4 regions of the Halomonas sp. PGE1 genome follow, and region 3 is predicted to be linked to each of the others. Evidence: predicted binding sites of a transcription regulator. Region 3 holds the regulator's gene; each other region holds the start of a gene.

Evidence for each region. The regulator FNR, encoded in region 3, switches genes on or off when oxygen is low (the NO sensors DNR and NnrR bind a similar motif). The targets are predictions, from matches to a motif close to TTGATNTANATCAA.
Region 1: the regulator FNR is predicted to act here: its motif matches at 1,187-1,200, upstream of HIR79_RS11415 (cytochrome ubiquinol oxidase subunit I).
Region 2: the regulator FNR is predicted to act here: its motif matches at 1,425-1,438, upstream of HIR79_RS16440 (ferredoxin reductase family protein).
Region 4: the regulator FNR is predicted to act here: its motif matches at 1,585-1,598, upstream of HIR79_RS13790 (OmpW/AlkL family protein).

The regions. Positions count from the first base shown of each region.
Region 1 is NZ_CP053032.1:2,407,308-2,410,397, reverse strand. Features, by position in the region: gene HIR79_RS11420 (calcium/sodium antiporter) at 64-1,044, shown strand; gene HIR79_RS11415 (cytochrome ubiquinol oxidase subunit I) at 1,433-2,851, shown strand; gene cydB (cytochrome d ubiquinol oxidase subunit II) at 2,855-3,090, shown strand, end outside.
Region 2 is NZ_CP053032.1:3,502,630-3,505,719, forward strand. Features, by position in the region: gene HIR79_RS18700 (cytochrome b5 domain-containing protein) at 1-51, opposite strand, end outside; gene HIR79_RS16440 (ferredoxin reductase family protein) at 48-1,340, opposite strand; gene HIR79_RS16445 (PhoX family protein) at 1,543-3,090, shown strand, end outside.
Region 3 is NZ_CP053032.1:1,104,185-1,107,274, reverse strand. Features, by position in the region: gene hemN (oxygen-independent coproporphyrinogen III oxidase) at 1-431, shown strand, start outside; gene fnr (fumarate/nitrate reduction transcriptional regulator Fnr) at 529-1,272, shown strand; gene ttcA (tRNA 2-thiocytidine(32) synthetase TtcA) at 1,387-2,316, opposite strand; gene HIR79_RS05230 (3'-5' exonuclease) at 2,400-3,026, opposite strand.
Region 4 is NZ_CP053032.1:2,917,778-2,920,867, reverse strand. Features, by position in the region: gene HIR79_RS13795 (YqcC family protein) at 296-628, shown strand; gene HIR79_RS13790 (OmpW/AlkL family protein) at 838-1,485, opposite strand; gene HIR79_RS13785 (OmpW/AlkL family protein) at 1,689-2,273, opposite strand; gene HIR79_RS13780 (OmpW/AlkL family protein) at 2,488-3,090, opposite strand, start outside.

The DNA of each region.
Region 1 (3,090 bases), 1.3 Mb from region 3:
ACACGTTGACGCAATGCGTACCATAGATAAACATGCACTCCTGAATGTGGCTGAGGCAACACGATGATCCTTCCTGCAGTAGCGGTGGTGGCAGGCCTGGTCCTGCTGGTGTGGAGCGCCGAGCGCTTCGTCGACGGAGCGGCGGCATCCTCCGCCCGTTTCGGTGTCTCGCCGCTGCTGATCGGCATGCTGGTGATCGGCTTCGGCACCTCGGCGCCCGAGCTCGTGGTCTCGGCGCTGGCGGCGGGCCAGGGCAATCCCGGCCTGGCGCTGGGCAACGCCTACGGCTCCAATATCGCCAACATCGGCCTGATCCTCGGTCTGGTGGCGTTGATCTCGCCCCTGGCGGTGCATTCCACCGTGGTGCGTCGCGAGCTGCCCATTCTGGGCGCGGCGACCCTGCTCTCGGCGCTGTTGATGTGGGGCGGCGTAGTGGGGCGCCTGGAGGGGGCGCTTCTGCTGGCGCTGCTGGCGCTCTTCATCGGCGCCAGCATCTTCCGTGCGCGCCGCGATGGCGCCGACCCCCTGGGTGCCGATACCGAGGAGAGCCTGGCGGAACACCCGATGTCGCTTCGCGCCGGCCTCGTCTGGACCGGCATCGGCCTGGTGCTGCTGGTGGTCAGCTCGCGCATCCTGGTGTGGGGAGCGGTGTCCATCGCCCAGGGCCTGGGCGTCAGTGACCTGATCATCGGCCTGACCGTGGTAGCGGTGGGCACCTCCCTGCCCGAGCTTGCCTCCTCCATCAGCGCCCTGCGGCGTCGCGAGCACGACCTGGTGCTCGGCAACGTGGTGGGTTCGAACCTCTTCAATACCCTGGGAGTGGTGGGGCTCGCTGCGGTGATCCACCCCATCCAGGTGGGCGCCGAGGTACTGCTGCGTGACTGGAGCTTGATGGCGGCCATGACCGTGTTGATGGCGGTCTTCGCCCTCGGCTGGCGCGGCCGGGCAGGCCGCATCAACCGCCTGGAAGGCGGGGTGCTGCTGACCATGTACCTCATCTATACGGCCTGGCTGGTGCGCCTGGTGCTGGGCGGCACAGGCTAGTTGCCGCGGGGGCGTGCCGCTGGGTCGCAGCCCCCAGCGAGGGCAGAAGCCGAGGCCGGAACGAGGCCCGGCGACGGGCTCCTGCATCCGTCTCTTGGGAGGGAGCCGAGGTCGAGACAGGCAGTGCGACAATGGGACACGCCTGATCCAGATCAACTTTTCGGCATTATGGCGGTCGGTATGGATGACTCAATGAAAATGCATCAATAAAGGTCATCGATTCCCTTTCCGGTCGCGCGATTTTCGTCTGCGTGCCGGCATTGACCTGGTGTCCAGGTGGAGTGCGTCATGGCGCCGCGACGGCGTCAGAGGCATAACAAGCACCGTTAGGTGCGCCCGCATCCCTTGCGACATGCTCGACTCAATATCCCGTATCGAGGCATGCGTCATGGAACTGGATCCGCTGCTGCTATCACGATTGCAATTCGCCTTCGTGGTCTCCTTTCACGCCATCTTCCCGGTCTTCACCATCGGGCTGGCGTCCTATATCGCCCTGTTGCACGGGCTCTTCTATCGGACCGAGAACCCCGTCTGGGATCGTCTGGCCCTCTTCTGGACCAAGGTCTTCGCTGTGGTCTTCGGCATGGGGGTGGTGTCGGGCATCGTGATGTCCTTCCAGTTCGGCACCAACTGGAGCAACTTCGCCCAGGCGTCGGCCAACTTCCTCGGGCCCATGCTCAGCTATGAGGTGGTCACGGCCTTTTTCCTGGAGGCGGCCTTCCTCGGCGTGCTGCTCTTTGGCCGCGGCAAGGTGCCCCAGGGGGTGCATCTCTTCGCAGCCTGTATGGTCGCCTTCGGTACCTTCATCTCATCGTTCTGGATCCTCTCGGCCAACAGCTGGATGCAGACCCCCGCGGGGGTAGAGCTCATCGACGGCAGCTTCCATGTCACCTCCTGGATGGCGGCGATCTTCAACCCCTCTTTCGGCTGGCGCTTCGCCCATATGGTGATGGCCTCCTTCCTGACCGGTGCCTTCGTGGTGGCCGGGGTCAGCGCCTGGTACCTGCTGATCCGGCGTGACGTGGAGGCCAACCGCCGGGCCCTCTCCATGTGCCTGTGGCTGCTGCTGGTGCTGACCCCCACTCAGGCGGTGGTAGGCGACTTCCACGGCCTCAATACCCTGGAGCACCAGCCCACCAAGGTGGCGGCCATGGAGGGCAACTGGGAGACCCGCGGCAATGTCCCGCTGCTGCTTTTCGCGATTCCCGACCAGGAGGCCCAGACCAACCGCTTCGAGATCGGCATCCCGAGCCTGGCCAGCGTGATCCTCAAGCATGACCCGGCCGGCGTGGTGCCCGGCATCAGCGAGGTACCCCCGGAGGAGCAGCCGCCGGTGTGGATCGTCTTCTGGGCGTTCCGTGTCATGGTGGGCCTGGGCTTTGTGATGATCGGCGTCGCTCTCGCCGGGCTCTGGCTGCGCCGCGGCGGGCGGCTCTACGAACACCGCGGCTTCCTGCAGACGCTGCGGCTGATGAGCGTGACCCCCTTCATCGCGGTGCTGGCGGGCTGGATCGTCACCGAGGTGGGCCGCGCCCCCTGGCTGGTCTACGGCATGCTGAGCCATGCCGAGGGGCTCACGCCGTCGCTCACCGGCGGCATGGCGCTCTTCACCCTGGTGGGCTACGTGGCGGTCTACGCAGTGGTGTTCTGGGCCGGGGTCTACTACCTCACCCGAGTGGTGCGCCAGGGAATGCTCCCCGAGGACGAGCGCGACAGCGTGGAGGGCGAGGTGCACCGCCCCAAGCGCCCGCTTTCCGCCGCCCATACCCCCTTCGAGCATGACGCCTCGCCCACCTGGAGGAGATAGGCCATGGAGATGTTTGATCTTTCATTGATCTGGGCGCTGATCATCGGCTTCGGGGTGATCATGTACGTGGTGATGGACGGCTTCGACCTGGGGCTCGGGATCCTTTATCCCTTCGCCCCGGACGAGGCCTCCCGGGATGTGATGATGAATTCGGTGGCCCCGGTGTGGGACGGCAACGAGACCTGGCTGGTGCTGGGCGGGGCGGGCCTGCTGGGCGCCTTCCCGCTGGTCTACTCGGT
Region 2 (3,090 bases), 1.5 Mb from region 3:
GCTCGCCACGAAGGCGATGAAGGCAGAGCAGGCGATCTTGTTGATGTTCATAGGAAATCGAAGACCTCGCTGTGGATGCGTGAGGCGGGCACACCCTGCTCGGCCAGCAGCCGCTGCAGGTGGGCGTTCATGGCTGGCGGGCCGCAGAGGTAGATCTCCCGCTCGATGAAGTCCGGGCAGTGCTCGCGCAGGAAGGCTTCGGTCATGCGCCCCTGCTCCCGGGAGTAGTGCCGGGTGAAGGTGAACCCCTCGACCCGCCCGGCGATCTCTTCGAGTTCCTCCCGGTAGTAGGCCCGGGACTCGTCTCTGGCCAGATAGATCAGCTGGACCCGACCCGCCACCTCGGCCCCGGAGGCCAGGTCGCGGGCGCCGCCCACGAAGGGGGTGATGCCGATGCCGCCCCCCAGCCAGAGCATGTCACGCTCGGGGAAACGCCGCCCGAAGAACTCCCCGTAGGGGCCCTCGATCAGCACCCGGGTCTCGGGGGTCACCGTCTGCAGGGCATGGCTGGCGTCGCCCAGGTCCTTGATACCGATGCGCAGGCGCCCATCCGCGGGCGCCGAGGCGATGGTGTAGGGGTGCTCCTCGCCGCGCCCGGCGGAAAGGGTCTCGTCCAGCGGCGAGAGGTAGACGAACTGCCCCGCCTCGTGGCGGATGCCGCCACCCTCGGGGCGCAACACCAGTTCCACCACGCCCCGGGCCAGGGGCACCACCTCCTCGACGCGATAGGGATGGCGCCGCCCGGGCGCCAAGCCCTTGCGCCAGGCGATGGCGCCGAGCCCGGCGATGCCGAGCAGCCACCAGGGCCAGGCCTCGCCGGCCAGCAGCAGGGCGTGCCAGAGCCCCAGCAGCAGCGCCGCCGCGGAGACCAGGTGCAGGCGCTTCCAGCGCTGGTAGTGGGGCTGACCGAAGAAGTCGAAGGTGGGCGCCAGGAAGACCACCAGCGCCGTCCAGGCCAGCCAGCCGAGCCAGATGGCCCCATGGGAGAGCGGCGGAAAGAGGGTCGCCACCGCGGCGTCCAGGGAGGCCGGCACCGCGGCGAGCCCCAGCGCCAGGGCGTGGACCATCACCAGGATGAAGGCGGCAAAGCCCAGCCAGTGGTGCAGGCGCCAGAGCCGCGCCAGCCCCCCGAAGGGACGATCGAAGCCCGGCACCCGGCAGCTCACCGCCCCGGCCAGCAGCATCATGGCGAGCCCCAGGATGCCGGTTACCTTCCCTACCCAGGTGAGCCACAGCTCGGGCGGGCCGGCGAGCCCACCCAACCGCGGCAGCGCCACCGCAAGCGGCAGCAGCAGTGCCGCGATCAGCACGATATCGCCCGCTTTCAGCCGTCGTTGCATGCTCCCTCCCCTTTCACCGACTGACTGTCAGTGTCGTCGATCGGCGCCAGCCTTCAAGCTCACTGGCCTTTAACCGACGGACACTTGATTCGGATCAGCCACGCAGCCGTCATCGAACCGACTTCATTCATACACGCTGATGTAACCCCGCCGGGGCAAGCTCTCCCACCGAGATACCCATCCTCATCCGTGGAGAGCCCCCATGACCCAGCACCAGCATCCCGGCCACGTCGACACCGTTCTCGCCGACGGCGACGAGCCCATGAGCAACCCCTCCGCCAACGGCTACTTCGGCGATATCCTCGAGGCCCGCATCAGCCGCCGCGCCATGCTGCGAGGCAGCCTCGCCGCCGCCGTGGCCGGCGCCATGGCCACCAGCCTGCCCTTCGGCAGCGCCTTCGCCGCCGGCGGCGGCAGGGCCGCGGCTCCCTCCCTCGGCTTCAAGGCCGTGCCGGTCAGCGCCGCCGACAGCGTGGTGGTGCCCGAGGGCTACCGGGTCAGCGCCATCCTGCCCATGGGCACCCCGATCAGCGGCAACATGCCCGCCTGGTCGCCTGGCGCCAGCGGCGAGGCCCAGGCCCACCAGGTGGGCAGCCACCACGATGGCATGCACTTCTTCCCGCTGGAGGGCAGCTCCCGGGACGGCCTGCTGGTGATGAACCACGAGTACGTGGAGCCGCGCTTCCTGCACGCGGCCGCCGCGGGCCTCGCCCTGGATCGCAACGGCTTCCCCCAGAACGCCGACGGCAGCCGCGACGACGACCAGGTGCTCAAGGAGCTCAACGCCCACGGCGTCAGCGTGGTGCGCATCCGCGAGGACGACAGCGGCCAGTGGCAGGTGGTGGAGGACGCCCGCAACCGCCGCATCACCGGCCTGACCCCGATGCGCCTGGCCGGCCCGGTGGCCGGCACCGAGCATGTGGTGACGAAGTACAGCCCGGACGGCACCATGACCCGCGGCACCCTCAACAACTGCGCCCACGGCGTCACCCCCTGGAACACCTACCTGGCGGCCGAGGAGAACTGGGCCGGCTACTTCGCCAACGCAGACGCCGAGATCGATCGCCGTCAGGCCCGCTACGGCATCCAGACCCGCGACACCGGCCGCTACCAGTGGCACCGGGCGGCGAGCGGTGCCGACCAGTACGTGCGCTTCGACGCCAGCAGCCGCGGCGCCTCTCCCACCGAGGACTACCGCAACGAGCCCCACGCCTTCGGCTGGATGGTGGAGATCGACCCCATGGACCCGGCAGCCACCCCGGTCAAGCGCACCCACCTGGGCCGCTTCGCCCACGAGGGGGTGATCTTCGCCCCGGCGGTGGAGGGCCAGCCGGTGGTGGCCTACTCCGGCGACGACGCCCGCTTCGAGTACATCTACAAGTTCGTCTCCGCCCGCCCCTACCACGCCGCCACTGCCGACGGCTCCCTGCTCGACGAGGGCACCCTCTACGTGGCCAGGTTCCACGAGGATGGCCGCGGCGAGTGGCTCGCCCTGGCCCCGGGCGAGAACGGCCTCACCCCGGAGAACGGCTTCGCGGATCTCGCCGATATCCTGGTCAACACCCGCGCCGCCGCCGACCAGGCCGGCGCCACGAGGATGGATCGCCCCGAGTGGGGCGCGGTGGACCCGGCCACCGGCCAGGTCTACTTCACCCTGACCAACAACACCCGCCGCGAGGCGGGCGACGAGGACGCCGCCAACCCCCGCGCCGAGAACCACTTCGGGCACATCATCCGCTGGCAGGAAGAG
Region 3 (3,090 bases):
TGGCCCGCGGCCTGCAGGGCTACACCCACTACCCGCCCGGCGACCAGCTCGGCCTCGGGGTCGCCGCCCTCAGCCGGGTCGGCGATACCCTGGCCCGCAACGCCCTGAGCCTGGCCGACTACGAGGCGGCGCTGGACGCCAGCCAGCTGCCCGCCAGCGCCGGCTACCGGCTGGACGCGGTCGAACGCCTGCACCGGGATGCCATCGAGGCGCTCGCCTGTCGCCGCGAGCTGGATCTGGCCGCACTCTCGCAGGCCCATGGGCTCGACGCCGGCGCGGCCCTGGCCGGTGCCCTCGAGCGCCTCGCCCCCTTCTGCCGGGCGGGGCTGCTCGAGCGCCACGGCCAGTGCCTGCGGGTAACCCCCGACGGGCTCTGGGGCCTGACCCACCTGCTCGCCGCCTTCGATCCCCAGGCCACCCCGGTGGCGTAAGCCAGGCCGGGCGGGCCTACCTCCTTGGAGGTGGTTTGCCCTGCCCGAAGTTTCCTCCATAATGGTCGACATGATCATGATCAAGGAGGAGGCGGCCATGCCCGATAGCCTGACCGGACGGCGGCGCTCTGTACTGCACGAGACTCGCTGCCAGACCTGCAGCCTGAGTTCGCTCTGCCTGCCGCTGGCCCTCGAGGTTCAGGACATGGACCAGTTCGACGCCATCATCCGACGGCGCGCGCCCCTCAAGAAGGGCGAGACCCTGTTCCGCCAGGACAGCCCCTTCACCAGCGTCTATGCGGTGCGCTCGGGCAGCCTCAAGCAGGTGACCACCGAGGGCAGCGGCGACGACCAGCTAACCAACTTCTACCTGCCCAGCGAACTGGTGGGGCTGGACGGCATCGACGAGGAGCAGTATCCCGGCACGGTCGTGGCCCTGGAGACCACCACCGTGTGCGAGATCCCCTTCGATCGCCTGGACCAGCTGTCGGAGTCCCTGCCCGAGCTACGCGGCCAGCTCTATCGCAGCATGAGCAAGGAGCTGCGCGACGACCGCCGCATGATGCGCCTGCTCTCTCGCAAGACTGCCGACCAGCGCCTGGCCAGCTTCTTCACCAGCCTCTCCGACCGCTTCCGCCGGCGCGGCTACTCCCCCTACAGCTTCCGGCTCTCCATGTCCCGGGCCGATATCGGCAACTACCTGGGCCTGGCGGTGGAGACCGTCAGTCGCATCCTGGGCCGCTTCCAGAGCCAGGGCCTGGTGGAGGTCTCGGGCCGCGAGGTGCATATCCTCGACCTGGAGTCACTGATCCTGGTCGCCGAGGAGGAAGGGGCCAAGTAGCCCCGGGCCGCCTGGCCTGAACCCCTCACACAGAAACCCCCATCAGGCGAGTGCCCGATGGGGGTTTCTGGTTGTCGAGCCATGAGTTCCCGAACCCTGGCGCCGGTGTCGGGGCTACTCGTTCAGCAGTTCGATGCGGCTGGCCTGCCGCCGCGCCTGCGCCTCCTCGAGCCCGGCGAAGTCGAACAGCTCGCGGTCGGCCAGCTGCGACGGTGCCACGTTGGTCACCGCCTTGAACATGCTCTCCAGGCGCCCGGGGTGCTTCTTCTCCCATTCGGCGAGCATCTCCTTGACCACCTGGCGCTGCAGGTTGGGCTGGGAACCGCACAGGTTGCAGGGGATGATCGGGAAAGCCATCAGCCGGGCAAACTCGGCGATATCCGCCTCGCGGCAGTAGGCCAGCGGGCGGATCAGGATGTTCTTGCCGTCGTCGGAGAGCAGCTTGGGGGGCATGGCCTTGAGGCTGCCGCCGAAGAAGAGGTTGAGGAACAGCGTCTCGAGGATGTCCTCGCGATGGTGGCCCAGGGCAATCTTGGTGGCGCCGATCTCCTCGGCGAAGCCGTAGAGGGAGCCGCGGCGCAGCCGCGAGCAGAGCGCGCAGGTGGTCTTGCCCTCCGGCGTCTTCTCCTTGACCACCGAGTAGGTGTCGCGCTCGAGGATATGGTACTCGACGCCGATGGACTCGAGGTACTCGGGCAGCACCTGCTCGGGGAAACCGGGCTGCTTCTGGTCGAGGTTGACCGCCACCAGCGAGAAGTCGATCGGGGCGTTGCGCTGCAGGCTGCGCAGGATCGAGAGCAGGGTGTAGCTGTCCTTGCCGCCGGAGAGGCAGACCATCACTCGGTCGCCCTCGTGGATCATGCCGTAGTCGATGATGGCGTTACCGACCTGGCGGCGCAGGCGCTTCTGGAGCTTGTTGAACTCGCGCCTGCCCCGCGCATCCAGGGCATCGAGGAGCGGCGAGGGGGCCTCCTGCTGCGGGGAGCCCCCGGCGGGGGCCTCGGCGTCGGTGTCGCGGGGGTCGAAGATCACGGCGTCTTGCATGTCGGTCGGCGCTGCCAGTGCGGGCAAAAATGACGGGCGCCCATCCTACCATCGCCGGCGACGTCAGGCGACGCCGTCACGCCTCAGGCATCGCCCCGCAGGGCACTGGCCTCGCGCTCCAGGCGCAGGAAGATCAGCGCCGTGGTCACCGCATCCCCCAGCGCCGTATGGCGCCCCATCACCGGCACGTCCAGCAGCTCGGCCACCTTCTCGAAGCGCGGCGCCGACTCCACCTCGGGATGGCGGCGGCGCAGGCGGCGCAGATAGTGCTGGGCCACGTCGATGGTGGCGTTGGGCAGCTCGAAGCCGACGCGCGGGCGCAGCTCGCGATTGAGGATCGCCAGGTCGAAGTCCAGTTGCCAGCCCACCAGCGGGCGATTGCCGACGAAGTCGAGCAGGCGCTCCAGCGCCTCGTCCACCGCCATGCCGCCCTCCAGGTCGATGCCGCGCAGGCCGTGAATGCGGATCGAATCGCCACACAGCGAGGCCGGGCGCGCCAGGCGCAGGTCCAGGGATTCGCTGGTCAGCACCCGGTCGCCACGCACCTTGACGGCGGCGATGGAGACCAGCTCCGCGCTGCGGGTATCGAGCCCGGTGGTCTCGGTATCGATGACCACCATCTCGTCACCGGTATAGGGGTGAAAGAGCCAGGCGTAGTCGCCGTTGGCGTGCCGTCTTCGGTCGGCAGCGCGCCGCAGGACCTTGAGCATGAGGGGTCTCCTGTTGTGATTGTCGTTCCTTCGTGCATCGTCATGCCTTCGTGCAAGCTCAGGC
Region 4 (3,090 bases), 1.8 Mb from region 3:
GCACTCTACCTTGGTCGTGCCTTGCTGTCAGCAGCTTCGGGGCGGCCGGGAGGGGGTGGCTGGTCAATTCTTGAACGATGCGCGGCGAGGCCCGTGAGACGTGGCCCCTGGACGCCTTTCCAGAGTTTATCCACAGCCCCGTTCAGGAAAACTGTGAACTGTGCACAACGCTGCCCGAGACGCCGTCGCGCTGTGCACAACCCCGGGGATTGCGCCCGGCGATGAGCGTGCGGCGGGGTGGTCGGGGAGGGAGCCGGTGGGGATAATGGCGGCTCATGCACCAGAGGACGTCACCATGAGCGTACATCAGGAGCTGGCGGCGGCCCTGCGCGAGCTGGAAGCCACCATGCGCGCCACCGACCAGTGGCGAATGGCCCGGCCAGACCCCATCGCCTTCGAGAGCGTCGAGCCCTTCTGTGCCGACACCATGTCGCTGCCGCAGTGGCTGCGCTTCGTCTTCATCGTGCGCCTGGAGGCGCTGGTGGAGGCGCGGGCGCCGATGCCGGCGAAGTGCGAGGTGGCCCCCGCCGTGGAGGCGTGGCTGGCCCAGTCGGGGGTCAGCGGGGTCGAGCGGCAGATGCTGATCCAGGCCGTGGCGTCGGTCGACCGGCTGGTCACCGAGAACTGAGGCCTTGGTGGCCTGTGGCCTTGCGGCTGCCACAGGCGCGGCGCGACCAGGGTCCAGTTGAAGAACGCGCCCACGAGCAGGCCGATGCCGATCCAGGCCGAGCCCAGACTTGGGGGCTCGGTGGAGCGGTGGTGGTGGCGGGAGGATTTCGCCCCTGCCAACGCAGCGAGGCCCGCCACTGGCGGGCCTCGTCATGGTGCGAAGGAAGATCAGAAACGGTAGCTGATGCCGCCCATCACCACCAGGGGGTCGATTTTGATCGTTCCGACGTCAACGCCTTCGATCTTAGCGTCGGTATCGATATCGATATACCAAGCGGCGGCGTTGAGCGCCCAGTTGTCGTTGATCAGCAGGTCCACGCCCACCTGACCGGCGGCGCCCCAGGAGCTGGAGAGATCAAGGTCCAGGCCAATGTCGGTTTTTTCGCTGGAGAAGCGGGTGTAGTTGACGCCCACGCCCACATAGGGCTGTACCAGGGCCGCGGTGCCGCCCAGCGGGTAGTACTGCACGGTCAGAGTCGGCGGCAGATGTTTGGTAGAGCCGCCAGTCACGCCATCGACTTGGAAGTCGTGCTTGAAGGGCAGGGCTGCCAGCAGCTCGACACCGACGTTATCGTGGAAGCGGTAGCCCAGAGTAAAGGCAAAGCCCGTGTCATCTTCCACATTGACGCCATAGGAGGAAAGTGAGGGGTCAAGGCCAGCCAAGTTGAGTTCACCGTTATCACTCTTCGGCGCCACCTTGGCCACGCCCAGGCGGGCAAAGAAGTCGCCGGCGCCGTAGGCCAGGGCCTGGGTGCTGGTGGTGAAGGCGGCGGCGGCCAGGCCGGCGGCCAGCAGGGCGGGGAGGGGTTTGCGCATGGAGGCAACTCCTTGTTGATGCTGTTGGGCATTGACAGGTGACAGTGCTTGGCCTGCCAGGGGATGTCGCCAGTGTAATCAGTCCGCCTGGTGGCGTTCTTGACCCAGAGCAAGAGTCGTTCGGTACAACTTTCCGGCCACCAGACGGCAAGACGCCGGGCCAGGGCCCGGCGTCTTGGGTCAGCGGCGGCTTCGTCAGGCGATCAGAAGCGCAGGGTCACGCCGCCGCCGATGGTCATCGGGTCCACCTTGGCGGTGCCGATGCGCTCGCCGTCCACGGAGATCCGCGAGTCCACGTCGGCGTAGTTGGCGAAGCCGTTGAGCATCAGGTTGTCGGTGATGGCGAGATCCACGCCCACCTGGCCCACGGCGCCATAGCTACGGCGGGCGTCCACGCCCTCCGGCTCGCCGGAGAAGCGGGTGTAGTTGAGGCCGGCGCCCACGTAGGGCTGCACGCGGGAGTCCAGGCCGCCCAGCGGGTAGTAGTTGACCAGCAGGTTGACCGGCATCCGGTCGATGGTGTTGCCACCGTCGATGGTGTGCTCGATCTTCTCGGAGCTGTTGAGCTCCACGCCGATCTTGTCGTGGAACAGGTAGCCGGCGCCGAAGGTAAAGCCGGTCTCGCCGCTGCTGACGCCGTCGAGCACGCCGTTGTCGGAGCGGGTGTCGGACTTGGCGAAGCCGCCGCGCACGAAGGTGTCGCCGGCGCTGTAGGCCAGGGCGGCCTGGCTGGCGAAGGCGCAGCTGGCAGCGATGGCGGCGGCGGTGATCAGTCGAGTGGTACGCATGTCAGGATCCTCCTGTTGCTTCACGCAAGAGCCTAGCCGGAACGCCCGGTGGCTTGTGACGAAAGCATTATAGGAAACACTGTTTCCAAATGTCCCGTCACGAGTGGTCAAGAATTGTGAAAGTTCTTATCACCGCGGGTCGAGCGAGAAGGAGAAGTGCAGACACGACGGCGCCGGGCAGGTGCCCGGCGCCGTGGCAGAAGATAGGTAGGAATCAGAAGCGGTAGGTGATGCCGCCACCGATGGTCATGGGGTCGATCTTGGCCTCGCCGATCTTGTCGCCTTCGAGCCGCACGTCCGCCGAGACATCGGCATAGCTCACAAAGCCATTGAGCATCACGCCCTGGGCCACGGCGAGATCCACGCCCAGCTGGCCGATGGCGCCATAGCTGCGGCGCACGTCGATCGGCAGAGGGGTATCTTCGCCGGAGAAGCGGGTGTAGTTGAGGCCGGCGCCCACGTAGGGCTGCACGCGTGAGTCCATGCCGCCCAGCGGGTAGTAGTTGACCAGAAGATTGATCGGCATCCGATCGACGCTGCCGAACTCACCGCCGCCGAGAGTCAGGTCGTGCTCGAACTTTTCGGAGCTGTTCAGTTCTATCCCCAGTTTGTCGGTGAAGAGATAGCCGAGACCATAGGTAAAGCCGCTGGCACTGCTAACCCCCAAGTCTAACTCGGCGGCCTGGCCGTTGTCTGAACGCGTGTCTGTCTTTGCGTAGCCGCCGCGCACAAAGATATCGCCCGCCTGGTAGGCCAGGGCCGCCTGGCTGGCGACGAGGCCCCCGGCGGAGAGCAGGGCGGCAGTGAGAAGGAAGTG